3 regions of the Pseudomonas sp. SG20056 genome follow, and region 3 is predicted to be linked to each of the others. Evidence: predicted binding sites of a transcription regulator. Region 3 holds the regulator's gene; each other region holds the start of a gene.

What was found. The regulator sigma-54, encoded in region 3, starts transcription at its own class of promoters, with help from an activator protein. The targets are predictions, from matches to a motif close to ANTGGCATNNANNTTGCTNT.
Region 1: a site for sigma-54 is predicted at 5,820-5,839, ahead of flgB (flagellar basal body rod protein FlgB). Genes of this name have one in related genera too.
Region 2: a site for sigma-54 is predicted at 3,220-3,239, ahead of RHP75_RS16790 (ammonium transporter). Genes of this name have one in related genera too.

The regions. Positions count from the first base shown of each region.
Region 1 is NZ_CP134499.1:2,977,818-2,985,820, forward strand. It holds gene RHP75_RS14180 (flagellar basal body P-ring protein FlgI) at 1-157, opposite strand, end outside; gene flgH (flagellar basal body L-ring protein FlgH) at 169-888, opposite strand; gene flgG (flagellar basal-body rod protein FlgG) at 1,010-1,795, opposite strand; gene RHP75_RS14195 (flagellar basal body rod protein FlgF) at 1,842-2,582, opposite strand; gene flgE (flagellar hook protein FlgE) at 2,788-4,167, opposite strand; gene flgD (flagellar hook assembly protein FlgD) at 4,211-4,879, opposite strand; gene flgC (flagellar basal body rod protein FlgC) at 4,905-5,348, opposite strand; gene flgB (flagellar basal body rod protein FlgB) at 5,364-5,771, opposite strand; gene RHP75_RS14220 (bacterioferritin-associated ferredoxin) at 6,142-6,360, shown strand; gene bfr (bacterioferritin) at 6,556-7,026, shown strand; gene grxD (Grx4 family monothiol glutaredoxin) at 7,099-7,425, opposite strand; gene RHP75_RS14235 (molybdopterin-dependent oxidoreductase) at 7,546-8,003, opposite strand, start outside.
Region 2 is NZ_CP134499.1:3,522,708-3,530,710, reverse strand. It holds gene RHP75_RS16800 (GIDE domain-containing protein) at 1-822, shown strand, start outside; gene RHP75_RS16795 (EAL domain-containing protein) at 876-2,939, opposite strand; gene RHP75_RS16790 (ammonium transporter) at 3,274-4,569, shown strand; gene RHP75_RS16785 (hypothetical protein) at 4,571-5,215, shown strand; gene RHP75_RS16780 (superoxide dismutase) at 5,280-5,861, opposite strand; gene RHP75_RS16775 (LysE/ArgO family amino acid transporter) at 6,038-6,649, opposite strand; gene RHP75_RS16770 (ACT domain-containing protein) at 6,655-7,056, opposite strand; gene RHP75_RS16765 (LysR family transcriptional regulator ArgP) at 7,155-8,003, shown strand, end outside.
Region 3 is NZ_CP134499.1:833,294-841,296, reverse strand. It holds gene mlaE (lipid asymmetry maintenance ABC transporter permease subunit MlaE) at 1-625, opposite strand, end outside; gene RHP75_RS04045 (ATP-binding cassette domain-containing protein) at 625-1,434, opposite strand; gene RHP75_RS04040 (KpsF/GutQ family sugar-phosphate isomerase) at 1,681-2,655, shown strand; gene RHP75_RS04035 (HAD family hydrolase) at 2,655-3,194, shown strand; gene lptC (LPS export ABC transporter periplasmic protein LptC) at 3,202-3,771, shown strand; gene lptA (lipopolysaccharide transport periplasmic protein LptA) at 3,758-4,300, shown strand; gene lptB (LPS export ABC transporter ATP-binding protein) at 4,303-5,028, shown strand; gene RHP75_RS04015 (RNA polymerase factor sigma-54) at 5,167-6,681, shown strand; gene hpf (ribosome hibernation-promoting factor, HPF/YfiA family) at 6,875-7,183, shown strand; gene ptsN (PTS IIA-like nitrogen regulatory protein PtsN) at 7,199-7,672, shown strand; gene rapZ (RNase adapter RapZ) at 7,675-8,003, shown strand, end outside.

The sequences.
Region 1 (8,003 bases), 2.1 Mb from region 3:
GGTCGCCACTGCCATTAAGGCCGACCACCAGGCCGTAACCGATCAACTGGTTGGTGCGCACGCCCTGAATGCTGGCCAGGTCCTTGAGCCGCTCGGCCTGAGCCAGCGAAGCCATCAGCAAGGCGGCTACAACCACTAGGTATTTGGGAAGCGTCATGGTGGCCATCCTCAGAACGGCCACATTGGGCTAATAAAGAAACGGCTCATCCAGCCTGGCTGGCTGGCATCGGCGAAGGCGCCAGTACCCGAGTAGGTGATGCGCGCATCGGCAATTCGGGTCGAGGACACGGTGTTGTCGGTGGCGATGTCATCCGCGCGCACCAGACCAGCAATCCGTACCAGCTCATCGCCGGTATTAAGGGTCATCCACTTTTCACCACGCACCAGCAGTACACCGTTGGGCATCACTTCGGCTACCGATACGGTGATCGAACCGGTCAGGCTATTACTCTGCCCGGCAGCACCAGAACCATCAGCTGAACGGGTGGCATCAAAGCTGGCATCCAGCCCCAGAGTGTCATTGGTCAGGCCCAAGGCACTGAGGCCTGCCAGTGGATTTTTTGGTGCCACCGTCATACCGAACAGGTTAGGCACGCCGAGATTGGCCGAGCTGTCTTTACTGATCTGGCTGTTGCTGTTCTTGCTGGCCTGAGTGCGCTCATTCAGGGTGATGGTGATGATGTCACCCACGCGGTAAGCCTTGCGATCACCGAACAGACCATTCTCGAAACCGGCCTGATAGATCGAACCGTTGTTCTGCGCTGCGGGCAGCGGAGTCCGCGGCATCACCGGCGCGTAATAGGGATCATCCGGCTTAGGCGCGGGAGCCATGCAGCCACTCAAAGCCAGGGGGCCAAGCAGTGCACTTATGATTATCAGCCGGTTCATATCTACTACCTCATGCGTTGCCTGGGGTGACGTGTAACCTGAGCCACCAGTGCCAGTTCAAGCGATTCCTTGCTGTATCCAAAGCCAGGCCAGACGCTGCGCGACTAACCCACCCTACCTATCAAAGATTCTGCGAAATAAAGCCGAGCATCTGGTCAGCAGTGGAAATGACCTTGGAGTTCATTTCATAGGCGCGCTGAGTGGTGATCATGTTCACCAGTTCCTCGACCACGCTGACGTTGGAGTTTTCCAGGGTATTTTGCAGCGTGGTGCCCAGACCGTTCAGGCCAGGCGTACCGACCTGCGGAGCGCCACTGGAAGCGGTTTCCAGAAACAGGTTGTTGCCGATCGCTTCCAGACCTGCCGGGTTGATAAAGTCGGCGGTTTGCAGGTTGCCAACGATCTGCGGCTGCGGGTTGCCGGATGTAGTCACCGACACGGTGCCGTCTTCACCCACAGTAAAGGTGCGCACCTCGTTGGGCAGTACGATGGCGGGCTCCAGGGCATAACCGTTGGAGGTCACCACCTGACCATCGGAGTTCAGGTGAAAGCTGCCATCACGGGTGTAGGACACGGTGCCATCAGGCAGCAGCACCTGAAAAAAACCCCGGCCGTTGATCGCCATATCCAGCGGCTGCTCGGTGGTTTGCAGGCTACCGGCAGTGAAGATCTTCTGCGTGCCGACGACCCGCACACCGGTACCCAGCTGTAAGCCGGACGGCAGTTGGCTGTCCTGACTGGACTGGCCGCCTGGCTGACGACGGATCTGGTACAGGAGATCCTCGAACTCGGCGCGATCACGCTTGAAGCCAGTGGTCGAAACGTTGGCCAGGTTGTTGGAAATGGTGGTCAGGTTCATGTCCTGAGCGGACAGACCGGTCTTGCTGACCCACAGTGCCGGAAGCATATCGATTCTCCTCGGGCGCCGTTTTAACGACGCCACGTGCTGATAATTAGGTCATCTGCAAGACGCGCGCCATGGCCGACGAATTGTCTTCGGCGGTGCGCATCATCTTCACTTGCAATTCGAATTGGCGGGACAGCGAGAGGATCGCAGTCATCTCTTCCACGGCGTTGACGTTGCTCGATTCGAGAAAGCCCGAGGTAATCTCCATATTGGCGTCCGCCTGTACCGGGCCTTGGCCCTTGAAGCGGATCAGGCCGTCGGTGCCCTTTTCCATCTGCTTGAGGTCCGGGTTGACCAGTTTCAGACGGTCCACTTCGGCCAACACATTGGGCGCCTCACCCAAGGCACGAATACTGATGGTGCCGTCCTTGCCGATTTCGATTTTCTGCTCCGGCGGCACCGCAATCGGCCCGGCGTTGCCCATCACCGGCAAGCCATTGCCGGTGCGCAGTACACCCAGCGCATCAACGTTCAGGCTGGCGGTACGCACATAGGCTTCGCTGCCATCGGGGGCCTGCACAGCCAGCCAACCCTTGCCGCCAACAGCCACATCCAGATCGCGACCGGTTTCCTGCAAAGAGCCTGGAGTGAAGTCAGTACCTGGACGCTCGCTCATGGCGTAGACCCGCGACGGATAACTGTCACCAAAGATCGGCATGGAACGCGCCTGCTCGAAATCCCGGCGGAAACCATTGGTGGTGATGTTTGCCAGGTTGTTGGCATGGGCACGCTGGGCCAGGGTGTTGTTGTGGGCGCCAGTCATGGAAACGTACAGCATCTTGTCCATGGTTATTCTCCGAGTGGGCTTGCCGCCCCGCTGCTCTATACAAGCTATAAAGCAATGGCTGTGCCAGCACTCGAAAAACAAGCGTAAGCATTTGATAAATATGAAATTAAAAAATAAAAAAGGCTCCAAGCGGAGCCTTTCAAATGCCAGTGCGGCGTACTTTTGCCGCCTGCAACAGGCACGTGCCTGCCGCAGGCAACACTTATCAACGCAGGTTGATAATGGTCTGGGTTACCGCACTTTCGGTTTCAATGGTCTTGGCGTTGGCCTGGTAGTTGCGCTGCGCCACGATCAGATTGACCAGCTGATCCGACAGCTCAACGTTGGAGTCCTCCAGCGCACCCGACTGCAAAGCACCCAGGGTGCCACTGCGCGGCGTACCAACCACGGGCTCACCCGACTGGAACGACTGCACCCAGGCAGTCTTGCCCACTGGAGTCAGGCCTTGCACGTTGGCGAAATTGGCCAGAATCACCTGCCCCTGCACCCGCGATTGGCCATTGGTGTAGCGCGCGAATATCACCCCGGTATCGTCAATCTCAAGCCCTGAGAGCTGGCCGGTGGTGTAACCATCCTGACTGACACTGCTGACGGCAAAGGCACTGGCGAATTGCGTAGAACCGCGCATATCGAAGGTAAAGCCCGCTGTAGCGCTGTCTGCCCCATTGGGCACCAAGTTACCGCTCACCGGGTCACGCTCAGCGGGAATCCAGTCTGCCTGAGCAAATGGAATCACACCGTTGACGGCTGTCCCTGGAATGTTCGGGGCCTCCAGCGGCCCGGGAGTACCAGGCACAGCCTGAATCGGAGTGAACGCTGGCGTAGCTAACTGACCAGCAGCGTCGTAGTTGAGGTCGTAACTGAACGGCTGAGTACTCGACGGATCGCGTGGGTTAACTCCGTCAATCAGCACATGCATGGTCCAGCTGTTGTTAGCCGGTGCTGCATCCTTGACGAAGTACTGCGTCATGACATGGGAGTTACCCTGACTGTCATAGATATTCAGAGAGGTCGAGGAGTTATAAGAAAGCGGATCCGTGGGGTCGAAGGTCGGAGCCGCCATGGTGCCCGCATTGGTTGGCCGCACATTGGTCGAGTTGACGTTGAACGTCTGCAGAATGCTCTCGGTCGCACGCGGCTCCTGACTGGCGGTCTGGATTTGCAGGTCATCGACCACGCCATTCTGCAGATTGCCGTTGGCGTCAACCGCATAACCCTGCAGCCTGTAGCCAAAGTTGTTGACCATAAAACCTTCACGGTCGGTACCAAAATAGCCGGCACGGGTATAACTGACCTCGCCATTGTTGCTGGTGACGAAAAAGCCGTTACCGTTAATAGCCAGATCCAGAGCGTTCTGCGTGTAATTGATGTTGCCCTGATTGAACAGCTGCGACACATCCGCCAACAACACGCCACTGCCCTGCGGGTTCGAGCCGGAACCGAGCACGGAAGCGGCATAGACATCGGCAAACTCGGCACGCGACTGTTTGAAACCGGCAGTCCCGGCGTTGGCGATATTGTTACCGGTCACGTTAAGGTCACTGGTCGCCGCACGTAGACCGCTAAGACCGATATTGAAACCCATGGAAGACTCCTTTGCCGGAAAGCCGGCGGCTAAAACCTGTTAGTTACTGACCGATCACCTGGACTTGCGACATTGGCACGCTGCCGAGCCCCGCCAGGTTCAACATCAACTCTTTGCCGCCCAGGGTCACACTGTCGACGTTGGCCGGTAGCATGGTGTAAAGCCCCTTGGTGCCATCGGCGTAGGTGGCCTGCGCCTCGAACTTGTAAGTGCCAGGCGGCAACAGATTGCCGCTGGCATCCTTGCCGTCCCAGATAAAGCTGACATTGCCGGCCGCCTGCTCACCCAGATTGACGCGCCCTACCGCAGCACCAGCCTTGTCATAAATATTGACGTAGACGTTGCTGCTACTGACCGGCAGCACTAGGCTGGCCTTGAAGCTCTCGCTGGTGTCGACCACGGCCTTGTCACTCGGAATGATCACCTTGCGCCCGACCAGCGAGGACGCCTGCAGCGCCTGGGACGACTGATAACCGGTGAGCAGCGAGCCCATGCTGGTATTCAATTTCTCGATTCCCTCAACCTGACTGAACTGCGCCAGCTGGGCGATAAACTCGCCGTTACCTTGAGGCTCGAGCGGGTTCTGGTTATTCAACTGGGCCACCAGCAAGTTGAGGAACTCATTCTTGCCCAGGTCCTTGTTTGTCTTGGTCTCGTTCTTGATCTGGTATTGATCCAGTGCCGAACCACTGACATCGCCAACAGTACTCATGGGATTACACTCCTTTTCCGTTGGCTTACTGACCCAGGGTCAATACGCGCTGCATCATCTGCTTGGCTGTGTTCATCATTTCAGTGTTGGTCTGAAAAGCCCGACTGGCAGAAATCATGTCGGCCATTTCTTCCACCACATTGACATTGGGGTAATACACGTAGCCGCCCGCATCAGCTGCCGGATGGTTCGGCTCATAACGCGGCATCAGGCTGCTCTGATCCTCGACCACGCCCAGCACCTGCACGCCTACACCGGCCTCATCCTGCTCAGCAAACAGCGACCCACGATCACCGTTCTGCGCTGACTGGAACATGGTGGCGAACACCGGATGACGCGCGCGGTAGGTCTGATCGATGCTCGAAGAAACTGTCTCGGCGTTGGCTATGTTGCTGGCGATGGTATTCAGACGAGTGCTCTGAGCGCTCATACCGGTTCCGGCAATGTTGAACACACTGGCTAGTGACATGGCATCAGGCTCCTGTTATTCGCCGCGCAGGGCGTTGACCAGCCCTTTGAACTTACTATTGAGGAAAGTGAAGCTGGCCTGGAACTGCACCGAGTTCTCGGCGTAGTTGGATTGCTCGATCTGCAGGTCGACAGTGTTCTGATCAATCGACGGGCTGAAAGGAATGCGGTACTCCAGGCTGGCATCCCCGACAATCACACCATCCGCAGGAATATGCTGGCTGTCAGTCCGATTTAGGCTCACCTGGCCGCGCTGGCTCTTCGCGCTTTGCTCAGCCAGCACAGTGGCGAACTGCAGATCACGCGCCTTGTAGTGCGGCGTGTCGGCGTTGGCGATGTTGTTGGCCAACACCTCGGCACGCTGAGCGCGAAAGCCCAGTGCTTGTTCATGAATGCCGAGTGCCCGATCGAAACTGATGCTCATGGTCAGAAACCTTTGCCGGTTGGTGTTGCTACTTTCCGTGCAAGACCATAAGCAATGGCTGTGCCAAATTATTTTTTGCTTATTTATCAATTGCTTGAGTTAAATATTCCACGATAGAAGCGGCAAAGCGGCAAGCGCTTTCCGCCTTTGGGCAAGCAAGCGGCAAGCGGGTTTGGCCTAATTGCCGCTCACGCGTAAACCATCAAGGAAAGCTACGTAGCTATCACGGCGCCACCTCCCCCGCCGCCAGCTCCCTATATCCGCAACCGCCCGTCAGGTAATCCGCAATCATCCACACACAGTTTTGACAAGCATTCTCATTAACATTAGTATCCTTCGCACAAACTACTGCCCTGCCACGAGCCTTAATATGTACGTGTGTCTCTGCGAAGGTGTTACTGACGGTCAGATCCGCGAAGCCATCTACGAAGGCTGCTGCAGCTATCGTGACGTGCGCGCCACCCTCGGCGTTGCCAGCCAATGTGGCAAATGCGCTTGCCTGGCCAAACAAGTGGTACGTGACACCCTGAGCGAAGTTCAGAGCAGCCAAGCGGCCATGGCCTACCGAGCAAATTTTGTTGCCGCCTAAATTTAGCGATATAAAAAAACCGGACCTAGCGTCCGGTTTTTTATGTCTGAAATTCAACACCTTAGCGCCCAAGCGCAGAACTTAAGCATTCGTATTCATATTAATTTTAACTTTAAATTCAAATACTTAGGTTTGACAGTCGAAAACCATCGGCCCAGAATTTAACGCTAACTCCCCTGCAAGGCAGACGCAGACATGAAAGGTGACAAGAAGGTCATCCAGCATCTGAACAAGATCCTCGGTAACGAGCTGGTAGCGATCAACCAGTACTTCCTGCACGCACGCATGTATGAAGACTGGGGCCTGAAGAAACTCGGTGAGCACGAGTACCACGAGTCCATCGACGAGATGAAGCATGCGGACAAGCTGATCAAGCGTATCCTCTTCCTCGAAGGCCTGCCAAACCTGCAAGACCTCGGCAAGATCCTGATCGGTGAGAACACCAAGGAAATGCTTGAATGCGACCTGAAGATCGAACACAAGGCGCACATTGATCTGAAAGCGGCGATTGCCTACTGCGAAAGCATCGGCGACTACGCCAGCCGCGAACTGCTTGAAGAAATCCTCTGCTCCGAGGAAGACCACATCGACTGGCTGGAAACCCAGCTCAGCCTGATCGAGGCCGTAGGCCTGCAGAACTACCTGCAGTCGCAGATGGACGAATAAGCGCAAACCACCGCGCTATAAACAACAAACACCGCACTTGGCGGGGTTTGTTGTTTATGCAGTCGGCTTAACTTAGGCGTCGGCTTTCTGCACAGCGTCCTTGATCAGGGTCTGCAGCTCACCCTTTTCAAACATTTCCACCAGGATGTCGCTGCCGCCGACCAGCTCACCACCGACCCACAGCTGCGGGAAGGTTGGCCAGTTGGCGTATTTGGGCAGGTTGGCACGGATTTCCGGGTTTTGCAGGATGTCGACGTAGGCGAATTTCTCGCCACAGGCCATCACAACCTGCGCAGCTTTGGAGGAAAAGCCGCACTGCGGAGCGTTCGGCGAGCCTTTCATGTACAGCAGAACGGTATTTTTAGCGATCTGCTCTTTGATGGTTTCGATGATATCCATTGGGCACCTCAGGACTTAACTTCCCGACTCACGGGTCGGCACGGTGGCGGCATTGTAGCGAAAAGCCGAGCGCAATGCTCGGCCTTCCCTGCCACATTCCTTGCGCCGAATGTCAGCCGCTCAAGCAGCCTCAACCTGTACCGGAACGCCGTTCAACGCCGCATTACCGGACAGGGTATCGAGCTGCCGCTCATCAGTCAGGTCATTGGCGCTGGCGCCTGGCTGTTCGCTGGCGATGCTCATCTGCACACCGGGACGCGCATGCCCCCAGCCATGCGGCAGGCTGACCACACCGCACATCATTTCATCGCTGCCGACCACTTCCACCTCGATCACCCCCACCCGCGAACGCACGCGCACCCGCTGACCATCGGTCAGCCCACGCTGGCTCAGATCCGCCGGATGCATCAGCAGCTGATGGCGCGGCTTGCCTTTAACCAGGCGATGGTAGTTGTGCATCCAGGAGTTATTGCTGCGCACATGGCGACGACCAATCAGCAGCAGCTCGTCCGACTTGGCCGTTGGCTGCTCAGCAAAGCGCTGCAAGTCGGCCATGATCACCGCTGGCGCCGCCTGAA
Region 2 (8,003 bases), 1.8 Mb from region 3:
TTCTCTCAGGCCCGGCATCTGCTCGATACGCCCACCTCAAAGATTCGCTCGGCGGCGCAGGGCTATGCCGAGTTCTACGGTGTGTTGCACCCGCAGGGCGAGGAACAGCAGCGTGGGCCGCTGACCAATACGCCGTGCCTGTGGTGGCGTTACAAGATCGAGGAAGAGCAGCGCTCTAGCGACGACAAGGGCAGTAGCTGGCGCACAGTAGAGAGCGGTAGCAGCGAGGCGTTGCTGCAACTCGATGACAGCACTGGCAGCTGCTTGATCGACCCGCGCGGGGCGCAAGTGCGACCGCTGACGCGCGAGGTGTGGAGGGGGCGTGAGCGTCATCCGCTGGGCCAGGCGAAAACCGGTTGGAGTGGGTTTTTCAGCGGCAGTGGGCAATATCGCTACACCGAAGAACGCCTGCATGCGGGGCAGCCGCTGTATGCCATCGGGGATTTTTGCAGCAGCGGTGGTGGTCGTCAGGGGCTGGATCTGGCCTCGGCCAAGGGTGCCGTGATTCGCGAGTGGAAAAGTGACTTCAGCGGCTTGCTGCAACGCTTCGACAGCGATAGCAATGGTCAGCTGGATGAGCAGGAGTGGAATCGTGTGCAGTTGGCCGCGACTCTTGAGGCTGAGGATCGCCATCGTCAGCAGAGCACGCAACCGGCGCAGCACCACCTGGCCAAGCCGAGTGAGGCGCGGCCATTTATCTTGTCCTGCGCGGGCGAGGATGAGCTGGTGCGGAGTTTCTACTGGCAGGCGGCCGGTGCAGTTGTGCTATGCGTGTTGGGCGCAGTGGCGACCGCCTGGCTGCTGGGGGTTAACCGCTTCTAGCGTCGAACACGCAAGAAAAAGCCCGCCAATTGGCGGGCTTTTTTGTCGCTGGTTTAGAGCGTGGCCGGGTTGGCGGTGCTGTTCAGTCGTCGCGCCTGCTTCAGGTAGGCAGTCAGCTCACGCGCCGGCAGTGGCTTGCTGTACAGGTAACCCTGACCCTCGTTGCAGCCCTGAGCGATGATGTAGGCCTCCTGCTCGACGGTTTCCACGCCCTCGGCGATCACCTGCATGCCCAGGCTCTTACCCAGCTGGATGATGGCGCGCACTATGGTGGCATCGTCTTCATCTTCCAGCAGGTCCTGGACGAAGCTCTTGTCGATCTTGATCTTGTCCAGCGGCAGGCTCTTCAGGTAGCTCAGCGAGGAGTAACCGGTACCGAAATCATCGATGGCAATCAGCGCGCCAGAGCGGCGCAGGCTGAGCAGGTGTTGGGCTGCGGTGTTGATGTCTTCCATCAGGCCGGTTTCGGTAACTTCCAGCTCCAGGCTGCGCAGCGGCAGACGGTAAACCTGCATCAGGTTGTTGACCACGCGAGGCAGCTCGGCATGGTGCAGCTGTACGGTGGAGAGGTTGACCGCCATGCGAAGCTCGGTGAAACCCTGATCATGCCATTCACGCAGCTGACGACAGGTCTGGTCGAGAATCCATTCGCCAATCGGGATGATGGTGCCGTTTTGTTCTGCTAGCGGGATAAACAGATCCGGCGGCACGAAGCCGTGTTGTGGGTGCTGCCAGCGCAGTAGCGCTTCGACGCCGACCACGCTGTGGTCGCGATAATCCACCTGTGGTTGATAGACCAGGTGCAGCTGGTTCAGCGCCAGGGCGTCACGCAGGTCTTTTTCCAGTTCGCGGCGGCGGCGCATTTCGCTGTCGACGCTGGCGATATAGAACTGGTAGCGGTTGCGTGACCGGCTCTTGGCCAGTGTCATGGTCTGTTCGGCTTTCTGCAGCAGCTTCTCGGTGCTGTCGCCGTCTTCCGGGAACAGGGTGATGCCGATGGTTGCACGCAGGCGCACTTGTTGCTGGTCGAGCATAAAGGGGTTGTCGAGGTCGTCGAGCACGCTCTGCGCCAGTTCGGCGGCCTCGTAAGGCTGTTCGATATCGGCCTGCACCAGGGCGAACTGGTCGCCGCCCAGGCGGGCCAGGGCACCGAGGCGACCGCTGTGGCTGCGCAGGCGGTCGGACAGGGCCAGCAGCAACTGGTCGCCAGTCTGGTAGCTGAACTGTTCGTTGATCCCTTTGAAGTCATCCAGACCTACGCAGAGCACGGCCACCCGACGATTGAGGCGGCCGGCGTCTTCGATAATCTGATCGAGCTGCTGCTGCAGCTGCTGACGGTTCGGCAGGCCGGTAAGGAAGTCGTACTGAGCCATGCGCAGCAGGCTGTTTTCCGCTTCGCGGCGCAGGTTGGTATTGCGTTCGATGGAGGAGAGCAGCTGGTTGGCGGTGTTGATCCACAGGCCCAGTTCGTTCTTCTCGTTGCCCTTGAGCATGGGTAGTTTGTGCTCACTGGGACGGTCCGGGTTGATATTGGTCAGGTGCTCGATGATCTTCGACAGCGGCTTGGTCAGCAGCCAGTGGTAGACCAGGTACAACACCAAACCCATGGCCAGGGCGCGCAGTACACCGGAGATAAAGATGATCACCGAATTGGTGACAAAGCTTTCGCCGTAGGGGGCGGTGTCGAGGGTGATGCTGAGGTCGCCGTAGTACTCGCTGTAGGGGCCGCGGCCGACTAGTTGGGTGGTGAAGTTCTGTTCTTTGCCAAGGATTGGGTCGGTTAGCCAGCGGGTGGGGATATCGACCTGCTCTCGGGCTTTCTCTGCCAGCATCGGTTCGTTGGGGTGGCCGATGGCGGCCATGCGCACCGATTCGTGCTGGAACAGGCCTTCGATCACCTGCATGCCCATTTCCCGATCCAGGCTGTAAACCGCTTGCGTGGAAGGGTCGCGGAACATGCCGAGAATACGGTGCGCGTCGTTGGCGACTGCCTGACGTGTTTTGTAAACGTCGAAAACAATCTGCGCAAGACTCAAGACCACGCCGACGATCAGCGCTGATAGCAGCACTACGCGGAGCAACTTGAGTGACAAGCTGTTTTTGAGTTCCAGCTTCAAATGACGGTTCCTTGTTCGAGGCCTTCGGCGTCAGACGCTAGTGAGTATTGGCAAAGTCGCGCTTGCAGTCAAAGGGCCATTACCAAAGTTTGTCTAACAAATTATCTGAGCGGTGATGGCGCGACAGTCGGCAGCTGTGGTGGCCGCTTGCACTGTGTCGGTGCGCGGTGATTGCGGCTTGAGCGCCGTTGGGCGGTTTTTTATGGCCTGCCATCCCAGGATGGCCACCTTTTGGGCCGTTGCTAGGCAAGGTTAAAAATGGCGCCCAGCTATTTTTTTGTTTGGCATGAGAGTTGCGAAGCCCCTGGTATTCACCGTCATGGGGGACGCTGCGATGAAAACTCGACTGTTAGGGATAGCTGCATTTGCGGTTTCACCTCTTGCCCAGGCGGCCAGTGACGAGGCGATCAATACCGCCTGGCTGGTGCTGGCTAGCGTGCTGGTGTTCTTTATGCAGGCCGGCTTTGCCTTGCTGGAAAGCGGCATGTCACGAGCGAAGAACGCGGTCAATGTGATGATGAAAAATTACATGGACGGCTGCGTCGGTGGCATCACCTTCTGGCTGCTGGGCTTCGGTCTGATGTTCGGCAGCAATATCACCGGCTGGTTTGGCATGAGCCATTTCGCGCCACATACCGGCGAGCCCTGGGATTTCACCTTTCTGCTGTTTCAGATGATGTTCGCGGCCACGGCGGCGACCATCGCCAGTGGGGCGATGGCCGAGCGTACGCGTTACTCGGCCTACCTGATCGGTGCGGTGGTAATCAGCGGGTTTATCTACCCGGTGTTCGGCAGTTGGGTGTGGAGCGGCATCTATGGCGGCCAGGGTTGGTTGGCGGCCTTGGGCTTTATCGACTTCGCCGGTTCGACTGTGGTGCACAGCATCGGCGCCTGGTGTGCGCTGGCCGGTATTCTGGTGCTGGGGCCGCGCCTGGGACGTTTTGCGGCGGACGGTACGCCGCGCAGCATTCCCGGGCACAACCTCAGCCTGGTGGCGCTGGGTGGTTTTATCCTCTGGGTCGGCTGGTTCGGTTTCAACGCCGGCAGCAGCCTGGAGATGAATGTCAGCCTCGGCCTGATTGCCCTGAATACCCATTTGGCGGCATCGGCTGGGGCGCTGGGCGCATTTCTGGCGCAGCGCAGCACCTCCAGCCCGGTGCTGTTGACCACCACGGTGAACGGCTCGCTCGGTGGCCTGGTGGGCATCACCGCCGGTTGCGCGAGCATGTCGCCGCTATTTGCTCTGCTGACCGGGCTGGTGGCCGGTTTTGTGGTGGTGTTTGGCATGCGTCTGTTGGAGCGCTGGCAGCTTGATGATGTGGTCGGTGCCGTGCCGGTGCATGGTTTTGCCGGCGTCTGGGGCACTGTGGCGGCCGGGCTGTTCTTCAGTGGTGACCTGTTCAACTGGTCGCGGGTCGGCGTGCAGCTACTCGGCGCCGGTGTGGCCTTTGTTTGGGCCTTCCCGCTGGCGCTGATGCTCTACCTGTTGCTGGCGAAAACTCTCGGCCTGCGCACCTCCACTCAGCATGAGCAGCGGGGTCTGGATTATGCCGAGCATGCGGAGGTGGGTTATCCCGAGTTCAACCTGGCCGTGACCTTCGACAGCAACGACCTGCCGAGGAGGGTGTGAGATGAGCCTGGCCACTCGCCGACGGGCGATCTACACCGGCCTGGCCGGACACTTTGCCGAGGACGAACTACTGGCCGTGCTGGCGCTGTGGGAAAGCAAATATGCCGATAAACCGCCGTTCGCCCTCAATGAGTTTCTCGGTGAAGTGGCTGCAACCACTGAACGCAAGCTGGAGCGCGCCAAACTCTACCGCGAACTGGTAGGCGCGCTGACCGGGCCACTATCGGCCTTGCTGCCTGACCCGGAGCCGCTGCTGCACAGCTGGCGGCAGCGGATGGGGGTGGCGGTACCGCTGCGCAGTGGCCCGGATAGCCAGGCGCGGCATACCTTCGAGGCGTTGAGCCGGGTGTTGTTCAATGAGCTGGAGGCGGAGCTGGTGCCGCGTTTAAGGCGCTTTGCTGCAGGCAATCTGGGTGGTTTAGGCGTGGCTAACGAGCAGCGCTTGCTGGTGCGCGCCTGGCTGGAGCAGGGCGCGGCGCTGGAGGCCGCTGGCTTGGTCCTTGAGCAGTTACGGCAATTGCTCAACCTGCTGTATATCGGCCTGTGCGAGTACCTGGGGCCGGTTATTGCCGATCAACGCCTGACTCAGGCTGTGCAGCAAGTAGAGGCGCTGCACCTGGCCTTTGCACCGCGCAAGCTGCTGTAAAAAGCTTATCCACATAACAAGAAACCCGGCACTGGGCCGGGTTTCTTGTGGGTGACGCAGGTACTTAGGCGGCGTAGTTTTTCGCTACGAAGTCCCAGTTCACCAGGTTCCAGAACGCCTCAACATACTTCGGACGCAGGTTGCGGTAGTCGATGTAGTAGGCGTGTTCCCAGACGTCGCAGGTCAGCAGCGGGGTGTCGCCGCTGGTCAGCGGGCAGCCGGCGCCGATGGTGCTGGCCAGAGCCAGGGAGCCGTCAGCCTTTTTCACCAGCCAGCCCCAGCCGGAACCGAAGGTGCCGATGGACACTTTGCTGAACTCTTCCTTGAACTTGTCGAAGGAGCCGAAGGCTGCGTTGATTGCGTCAGCCAGGGCACCAGTCGGCTGGCCACCGGCGTTAGGCGCCAGGCAGTTCCAGTAGAAGGTGTGGTTCCAGACCTGAGCGGCGTTGTTGAAGATGCCGCCCGAAGAGGTCTTGACGATCTCTTCCAAGGTCTTGCCTTCGAACTCGGTGCCTGGGACCAGGTTGTTCAGGTTCACGACATAGGTGTTGTGGTGCTTGTCGTGGTGGAATTCCAAGGTTTCCTTGGAAATGTGCGGCTGCAGGGCGTCATGTGCGTAGGGCAGCGGCGGCAATTCGAAAGCCATTGTCTATCTCCTAATCAGGTCAGGTGCGGTGTGCGCGAGGCCGATCACGGGCGGCCATCTCAGCGGCGTGAGTTATCTCTTTGCGCCGCAAGCCCTTGATCATAGCACCGGCACTGCGCCTTAAACACGCGACAACTGTGTGGAAAACCACCTCGGCATGTTGCATCAGGGCCGTTTTAGAGCATGCCGGGGTTGCTCAATAGCTGCCAGGCAATGCTGAACATCATCAAGGCCACGCCCAGGTCAATAAAGCGCCAGGTGCTTGGGCGCGCCAACCAGGGTGCAAGCCAGGCCGCGCCGAGGGCCAGACAGAAGAACCACATTAAAGAAGCGCTTGCTGCGCCCAGGGCATAGGCGCCAGGCACCGGTTGTTGTGCGCCGAGTGAGCCGATCAGCAGCACCGTGTCGAGGTACACATGCGGGTTGAGCAAGGTCACCGCCAGGGCCGCCAGCAGCACTGCCTTGCGTGAGCGCGGGCCGCTGTCGGCGCTGTAGCCCATGGCCTGTGGGCGGCTGGCACGAACCAGCGCCTGGGCGCCATACCAGAGCAGAAAGGCCGCGCCTCCCCAGCGCGCCACACCCAGCAGAATCGGGTTTTGCGCCAGCACGGCGGCCAGACCGAAGACCCCTGCGGCCACCAACAGGGCATCGCAGACCACACAGAGCAGCGCCACCGGCAGGTGATGCTCGCGGCGCAGGCTTTGTGCGAGGACGAAGGCGTTCTGTGCGCCGAGGGCGATGATCAGCCCGGCGGCGATCAGTAATCCGTTGCTGTAGCTTTGCCACATCTCGGTTACTCCGTCCGTGCACTGAGCTGTTGTAGAACCGCCAGTGCGCGCGGTCCATCGGCATGGGCGACGAACAGGTGGTCGTGGTAGAAACCGGCGATCACGTTGCAGCTGATCCCGGCTTGCGCCAGTGCGCTGGCAACGGCAGCCGTCAAGCCGACGGCTTCCAGCGCCGAATGCACATGCAGCGTCAGCCAGGCGGCCACGTAGCTGTACGGCAGGCCCAGGTGCTCGGCTTGCTGGCGCGGCAGAATAACCGTGAGCCCTTCGGCTTCCTGAAAGCTGCCCAGCGGTTGCACGCCCTTCAGTTGCGCGGCATCGCTTAAACAGCAGAACACGTAAGCGCCATCGTTCAGCTGTGGGCTCATGCTGCGCAGCAGGGTGGTCAATGAGGTTTCGCCGGCCATGTGGTTTGCCTGTTTCGAGTGGTGATGCTGGTCAGTCTGCTGCGGTCAGGTATATAAGAGAAACCAATAATCCTGATTGCTCATTAGGAAATCTTATTTTGCTGGATTACAAATTACTCGCCGCTCTGGCTGCGGTTGTCGAACAGGCCGGCTTCGAGCGGGCGGCGCAGGTGCTGGGCTTGTCGCAATCGGCCGTGTCGCAGCGGATCAAGTTGCTCGAGGCGCGGGTTGGCCAGCCGGTATTAGTGCGTGCGGTGCCGCCGGCGCCGACGGAAATCGGCCGACGTCTGCTTAACCATGTGCAGCAGGTGCGGTTGCTGGAGCGCGATATTCAGGCGCAGGTGCCGGGGCTGGATGAGGGCGGTTTGCCGGAGCGCCTGCGCATTGCGCTGAACGCCGACAGCCTGGCCACCTGGTGGGCCGGCGCGGTGGGCGCGTTCTGTACCGAACAGCGTTTGCTGCTGGATCTGGTTGTGGAGGATCAGGAGGTCGGCCTTAAGCGTATGCGCGCCGGTGAGGTCGCCGCTTGTGTCTGCGCCAGCGAGCGCCCGGTAGCTGGCGCAAGGGCTGTATTGCTCGGGGCAATGCGTTATCGCGCCATGGCCAGCCCGGCGTTTATCGCCCGGCACTTCCCTACAGGCGTGACGGCACAGGCGTTGGCCCACGCGCCGGCCATCGTGTTCGGCCCGGATGATCTGTTGCAGCACCGCTACCTGTCCGGCCTCGGCGTGGAGGGTGGGTTTGCCCATCACCTGTGTCCGTCATCCGAGGGCTTTATCCGCCTGGCGCAGGCCGGGTTTGGCTGGGGCTTGATCCCCGAACTGCAGGTGCAGGGTGAGATGGCCCGTGGCGAGCTGGTCGAGTTGATCAGTGACCGGCCAATTGATGTGCCGCTGTACTGGCACCATTGGCGCAATGGCGGTGAGCTGCTGGGCGAGCTGACCCGC
Region 3 (8,003 bases):
TGATCACACCATTGAGCACATCTTCGCGAAACGAAACACTGCTTTGCATATTGGCCCAGAACGAGCCCTCATAAACCCCCAGCCAGTCGACGGCGACCATCGCGCCGCCCCAGATACCAACCACGCTGAAGATCATTGCCAGCAACGGCATCGAGATAAAACCGGCCCACAAGCGCGGCGCGACAATATATTTGAGCGGGTCAACGCCGATCATCGCCAGGCTCGACAGCTGCTCGGTGGATTTCATATTGCCGATTTCCGCGGTCAGCGCCGAGCCAGCGCGACCGGCAAACAGCAAAGCAGTGACCACTGGCCCCAATTCACGCAGCAGTGTGAGGGCGACCATTTGCCCCACCGCCTGCTCGGAACCGTATTTGGCCAGAATGCTGAAGCCCTGCAGCGACAGCACCATGCCGATAAAGATGCCGGACACGACAATGATGGCCAGGGACATCACCCCAACCGAGTACAGCTGCTTGATTAGTAGCTGAAAGCTATTACCGGTCGAGCCACGACCAAACAGCGCGCGCAGCAGAAACAGTCCCGATCGACCCAGCGTGGCTACCACATCAATACCGGCACGACCGAACAGGCGCACCCGCTCGAGCACAGATGTCTTGCGCATCAGCGCTCCCCCAGAAGATCGTCGCGGTAATTGGCCGCAGGAAAGTGAAACGGTACCGGACCATCGGGGATACCCTGCATGAATTGACGCACACGCGGGTTATCCGACGCCATCAGCTCAGCCGGCGTGCCCTGCCCCAGCACCTGGGTGTCACCGACTACATAGATGTAGTCAGCAATGCTCGCGGTCTCCGCCAGGTCATGGGACACCACAATACTGGTGATCCCCAGCGCGTCGCTCAGCAGGCGAATCAGACGCACCAGAACACCCATGGCAATCGGATCCTGGCCGACGAAGGGTTCGTCATACATGAGTATCTGCGGGTCCAGAGCAATCGCCCGGGCCAATGCCACGCGCCGCTTCATGCCGCCCGACAATTCGTCCGGCATCAGCTCCAGGGCGCCACGTAGCCCCACAGCCTGCAATTTCATCAGCACGATGTCGCGAATCATCTCCTCCGGCAGCTTGGTATGTACCCGCAACGGAAAGGCGACGTTCTCGAACACGTCCAAGTCAGTAAACAACGCACCACTCTGGAACAGCACCCCCATCTGCTTGCGCATGTCGAACAGCTCGCTGCGCGACAGCGTCGGCAAATTCAGGCCATTGACCCAAACTTCACCCTGGCTCGGCTTGAGTTCGGCAGCGATCAGGCGCAGCAGTGTGGTTTTGCCACAGCCAGACGGCCCCATAATCCCGGTGACCTTGCCACGGGGAATGCGGATATCGATGTTTTTGAAAATATCCCGCTCGCCGCGTTTGAAGCTGACGTTCTTCAGCTCAACTGCATACGGGTTCTCGGCGCTCATCTGGACTCCTTGCTCAACGCTTGCCTGACTGACGTACCGCCCCGAACAAAGGGCACTACTGGTCGTCGAACGTACCGAAAATGGCCGCGAACTATACCATTGCGGCATTCTTCGCCCAAGACTGAAGGTGTTGCCGAAGATAAGCGCCGCACAGTTCCTGCAACCAACTCGCCACTGGAAACACTGGGCAGGCGCACCTTTACCGTTATAATCGGCAGCTTTTAGCCCGTACGCCGCAGAGAAGTCATGAGCCAGTCAACCGATCTGATCCAGTCAGCGCAGCGCACCATCCGCCTGGAGCTCGAAGCCATCCAGGATCTGCTGGCGCGCATCAACGGTGATTTCGTGCGCGCCTGCGAGTTGATTCTCGCCAGCAAAGGCCGCGTCGTAGTAGTCGGCATGGGCAAATCCGGCCACGTCGGCAACAAGATTGCCGCTACCCTGGCCAGCACCGGCACCACTGCTTTCTTTGTTCACCCGGCCGAAGCGAGCCATGGCGACATGGGCATGATCACCCGCGATGACGTGGTGCTAGCCCTGTCCAACTCCGGCTCCACCGCAGAAATCGTTACCCTGCTACCGCTTATTAAGCGCCTCGGCATCCGCTTGATCAGCATGACCGGCAACCCGGAATCACCGCTGGCCAAGGCCGCCGAAATCAACCTGGACGCCCGCGTGTCCCAGGAGGCCTGCCCGCTGAACCTGGCCCCAACCTCCTCCACCACAGTATCCCTGGTCCTCGGCGACGCCCTGGCCATTGCCCTGCTGGAAGCCCGCGGCTTTACCGCCGAAGATTTTGCGTTCTCCCACCCCGGTGGCGCGCTGGGTCGACGCCTGCTGCTCAAGGTGGAAAACGTGATGCATGCCGGCGACAGCCTGCCACGCGTCAAGCGCGGCACCTCACTACGCGACGCGCTACTGGAAATGACCCAGAAAGGCCTAGGCATGACCGTGGTGACAGAGCACGACGGCCGCCTAGCCGGGATATTCACCGACGGCGACCTGCGGCGCACCCTGGACCGTAACATCGACGTACGCCAGACCATTATCGATGACGTAATGACCGCCCACGGCAAGACCGCACGCGCGGAAATGCTCGCGGCAGAGGCTTTGAAAATCATGGAAGACCACAAGATCAGCTCGCTGGTGGTGATCGACGACAACAACCTGCCAATTGGCGCGCTGAACATGCACGACCTGCTCCGCGCCGGGGTAATGTGATGAGCACTGACGTGATCAACCCCGACTTACTGCAACGCGCCAAGGCCGTCAAACTGGCCATTTTCGACGTCGACGGCGTGCTGACCGACGGCAAACTGTACTTTCTGGTCGACGGCAGCGAGTTCAAGACCTTCAACACCCTCGACGGTCATGGCATCAAGATGCTGATCAACTCCGGCGTGCGCACTGCCATTATCAGCGGCCGCAAAACACCGGTGGTTGAACGCCGCGCGCAAAACCTGGGGATTCAACACCTCTATCAAGGCCGCGAAGACAAGCTGGTAGTTCTTGATGAACTGCTCGGTGAACTGGGCCTAGACTATGCACAGGTTGCATACCTCGGCGACGACTTGCCCGACCTGCCGGTGATTCGCCGCGTCGGCCTGGGCATGGCTGTCGCCAGCGCCGACGGCTTTGTTCGCCTGCACGCCCATGGTGTTACCCGTGCTCGCGGTGGCGAAGGCGCCGCCCGTGAGTTCTGCGAACTGATCATGCACGCCCAAGGCACCCTTGAAGCCGCTCAAGCCGCTTACCTATAGGCCAACCATGCCCCGCAAGTTATTCAATATTGCCCTGTTCGCCTTTGTCGCCCTGCTGGTGGCGGCACTCGGCTATTGGAACCTCAGCCCGGATGGTTTCAACGAGCAAGCTCGCAGCGCAGGGACCGATAACGCTATCGATTTTTACGCTACCAACACCTACACAGTTCAATACCAGGCCGATGGCAAGCTGCACTATGAGTTGAAGGCCGATAAGGTCGAGCACGTCAAGGCAAGCGACATCACCCTGATGACCAGCCCGAACATGAACCTGTTCCGCGGCACCGAGCTGCCCTGGAAAATCCGCAGTGAGCGCGGCGAAGTGTCGCCAGGTGGCGCCGAAGTCGAGTTGATCGACAAGGTGCGCGTCGAGCGTACCGACGCCAAAGGCCGCCCGACCATCCTCACCACCAGCCGCCTGACCGTATTCCCCGAGAAGGAATATGCGCAGACCCAGCAAGCCGTTAGAATCGACGCGGCCAATGGGGTGACCACGGCACAAGGAATGAAAGCGTACATGAATGACGGCAGGATGCTCCTGCTGTCCAACGTAAGAGGTCAGCATGAGGCTCGTTAACACCCTCCCCCTACTACTCAGCCTCAGCGCCGCACTCGGAAGTGTCAGCGCCTGGGCCCTACCCTCCGATCGCGAACAGCCTATCCGCATCCAGGCTGACAGCGCGGAACTTGATGACAAGCAAGGCGTAGCGGTCTACCGCGGTGATGTCGTCATCACCCAGGGCACCATGAAGGTTACCGGCGACACCGTGACCATTACCCAGAATTCCCAGGGCGATGTCGAGGTATTTACCTCCGTTGGTAAGCCGGCCTATTACGAACAACTGCCGTCAGCCGACAAGCAGATCGTCAAGGCCTATGGCCTGACTATCCAGTACTTTATGGCCAACGAGCGCGTGGTCCTGATCGATCAGGCCAAGGTGATCCAGGAAGGCAATACCTTCGAAGGCGAGAAAATCGTCTATGACACCCAGCGCCAGATCGTCAACGCCGGCCGCGCTACAGGCACCAATGTCACTGCGCCACGCCCGCGCATCGATATGGTGATCCAGCCGAAGAACAAACCAGCCGACCAGCAGGCGCAGTAATAATGGCCACATTAAAAGCCCAACACCTGGCCAAGAGTTACAAAGGCCGCCAGGTCGTGCGCGACGTCAGCCTGAGCATCGACAGCGGGCAGATTGTCGGCTTGCTTGGCCCCAACGGCGCTGGCAAGACCACCTGTTTCTACATGATCGTCGGCCTGGTACAGGCTGATCAGGGTCGAGTGATGATCGATGATCTCGACGTCAGTCATCAGCCCATGCATGGCCGCGCTCGCGCCGGCATTGGCTACCTGCCGCAGGAAGCCTCGATTTTCCGCAAGCTCAGCGTGGCCGACAACATCATGGCCATCCTGGAAACCCGCAAGGACCTGGACGGCGCTGCTCGTCGCAAGGAACTTGAAGGCCTGCTGCAGGAATTCCATATCAGCCATATTCGCGACAACCTCGGCATGAGCCTGTCCGGTGGTGAGCGCCGCCGCGTGGAAATTGCCCGCGCCCTGGCGACCAACCCTAAGTTCATCCTGCTCGACGAGCCCTTCGCCGGCGTAGACCCGATTTCCGTGGGCGATATCAAGCAGATCATCCATCACCTCAAGGCCAAGGGTATCGGTGTATTGATCACCGACCACAACGTGCGCGAGACCCTGGATATCTGCGAGACCGCCTATATCGTCAGCGATGGCCAGCTGATCGCAGAGGGTGATGCCGAGGCCATTCTGGCCAACCAAACAGTCAAAGAAGTGTATCTGGGGCATGAGTTCCGGCTGTAACCGCAGCTTTTCTCAAGCCGACTGCAGCCAAGGCTAGGCAAAACCCTTAAAGTCAGGCATATAATTTGCTTCCTAGTGGCGCTTTTTGAAAACGCCCTGTAGTGGATTGCGCACAGACGCCGGTAAATAAGGTCTGCAATGAAACCATCGCTAGTCCTGAGAATGGGCCAGCAGCTGACGATGACACCGCAGCTGCAACAGGCCATCCGCCTGCTCCAACTGTCTACCCTGGATCTGCAACAAGAGATCCAGGAGGCGTTGGAGTCCAACCCGATGCTCGAACGCCAGGAAGATGGCGATGACTTCGACAATTCGGACCCCATGGCCGATGGCGCAGAAAGCGCCAGCCCCAGCGAACAGCCCGAAGCGCCCTATCAGGAAACCAACTACCAGGAAGCCACGCAGACCGTGGACAACCTGGAAGAAGGCGACTGGGGCGAACGCATTCCCAATGAGCTGCCCGTCGATACCGCCTGGGAAGATATCTACCAGACCAGCGCCAGCAGTCTGCCCAGCAGCACCAACGATGATGACGAGTGGGATTTCACCACCCGCACCTCCAGCGGCGAGAGCCTGCAAAGCCATCTGCTTTGGCAGCTAAACCTGGCCCCCATGTCAGACAAGGATCGCCTGATCGGCGTCACCCTGATCGACTGCATCAACGAACAGGGCTATCTGGAAGAAACTCTGGAAGAAGTGGTCGAGGCCTTCGACCCGGAACTGGATATTGAGCTCGACGAAGTCGAAGCCGTTTTACACCGCATCCAGCAATTCGAGCCCACCGGTATCGCAGCGCGCAACTTGGGCGAGTGCCTGCTTCTGCAGCTCCGTCAGCTGCCGGCGAAAACCCCATGGCTGAGTGAAGCCCAGCGCCTGGCCAGCGACTACCTCGACCTGCTCGGTAGCCGCGACTACAGCCAGCTAATGCGCCGTATGAAGCTCAAGGAAGACGAGCTGCGCCAGGTTATCGACCTGATTCAAAGCCTCAACCCGCGCCCTGGCTCGCAGATCGAATCCAGCGAGCCGGAATACGTGGTGCCCGATGTCATCGTGCGCAAACACAACGAACGCTGGCTGGTGGAACTCAATCAGGAAGCCATGCCGCGCCTGCGCGTCAACGCGCAATACGCCGGTTTTGTGAAGCGCGCCGATTCCAGCGCCGATAACACCTTTATGCGTAACCAGCTGCAAGAAGCGCGCTGGTTTATCAAAAGCCTGCAAAGCCGCAACGAAACCCTGATGAAGGTCGCCACGCAGATCGTCGAACATCAGCGTGGCTTCCTCGATTACGGCGATGAGGCGATGAAACCCCTGGTGCTGCACGATATTGCCGAAGCCGTGGGCATGCACGAATCGACCATCTCGCGGGTGACCACGCAGAAATTCATGCACACCCCGCGTGGCATTTACGAGCTGAAATACTTCTTCTCCAGCCACGTCAGCACCTCCGAGGGCGGCGAATGCTCGTCCACGGCAATCCGCGCCATCATCAAAAAACTGGTCGCCGCGGAAAATGCGAAAAAGCCGTTGAGTGACAGCAAGATCGCTGGTTTACTGGAGGCACAGGGCATTCAAGTCGCTCGCCGCACGGTCGCCAAGTACCGTGAATCCCTCGGAATAGCGCCTTCCAGTGAGCGCAAACGATTGATCTAAGGCGGCACGAAGAAGGAAGACAACGAATCACATAGAACACGCCCAGGCCTCGCCTTTTCGCAAAAGCAGCCATACTGCCAACAAGCAATCAGCGACCGTGCCAGGCTCGTTTTGTCAGAGTCTTCCACGCCACAGTGTTCCGGCGGCAGGCCTCTCGCCTGCCTCTTACACACGGCAACAAGGAGAAAGCGGTATGCAAGTCAACATCAGTGGACACCAGCTGGATGTGACCGACGCCCTGCGCGACTACATCGCCGAAAAACTCGGCCGATTGGAGCGCCACTTCGACAAGATCACCAATGTACAAGTCACCATGGAGGTCGAGAAACTCAAACAGAAAATCGAAGCGACCCTGCACATTGCTGGCGGCGAAGTGGTCGCCAATGCCGAGCATGAAGACATGTACGCAGCCATCGATCTACTGACTGATAAACTCGACCGACAACTCATCAAACACAAGGAAAAACAGCTCGAACGTCAACAGGGCGCTATGGCCCGCTGACATCGTCTATCTCCTATGATCCGACTTGAAACTATCCTGACCCCCGGCCGTTCCCTGGTGAACGTGCCGGGCGGCAGCAAAAAACGTGTTCTCGAACAGATTGCCAACCTGGTGGCGCGCGAGCTGCCTGACCTGGATGGCCAAGACATCTTCGAAAGCCTGATTGCCCGAGAAAAACTCGGCTCGACCGGTTTCGGTAATGGTATTGCCATTCCGCACTGTCGCCTGCCCGGTTGCACCGCGCCGATCAGCGCCTTGCTGCGCCTGGACGCTGCCGTAGACTTCGACGCCATCGACGGTGCGCCTGTGGACCTGCTGTTTGTCCTGCTGGTGCCCGAAGCAGCCACCGACGCTCATCTGGAACTGCTCCGGCAGATCGCCAGCATGCTCGATCGCAGCGATGTGCGTGCCAGCCTGCGCCAAGCGGAAAGCAGCGAAGCCCTGTATCAGGTAGTCGTGGACGTACAAAGCCAACTCAACAGAGCCTGAGCATGCGCCTGATCATCGTTAGCGGTCGCTCCGGCTCCGGGAAGAGCACCGCCCTCGATGTGCTTGAGGACAACGGTTTCTACTGCATCGATAACTTGCCGGCCGGCCTGCTGCCTGAACTGGCTGAGCGTGCCCTACTGCACACCGAACTGCTGCATCCGCAGGTCGCAGTGTCGATTGATGCGCGCAACCTGCCGAGCCACCTCAAGCGCTTCCCCGAGCTGCTTGAAGAAGTTCGCGCACGGCACATCAAATGCGATGTGATCTACCTGGATGCCGACGAAGAAACCCTGCTCAAACGCTTCTCGGAAACCCGTCGGCGCCACCCGCT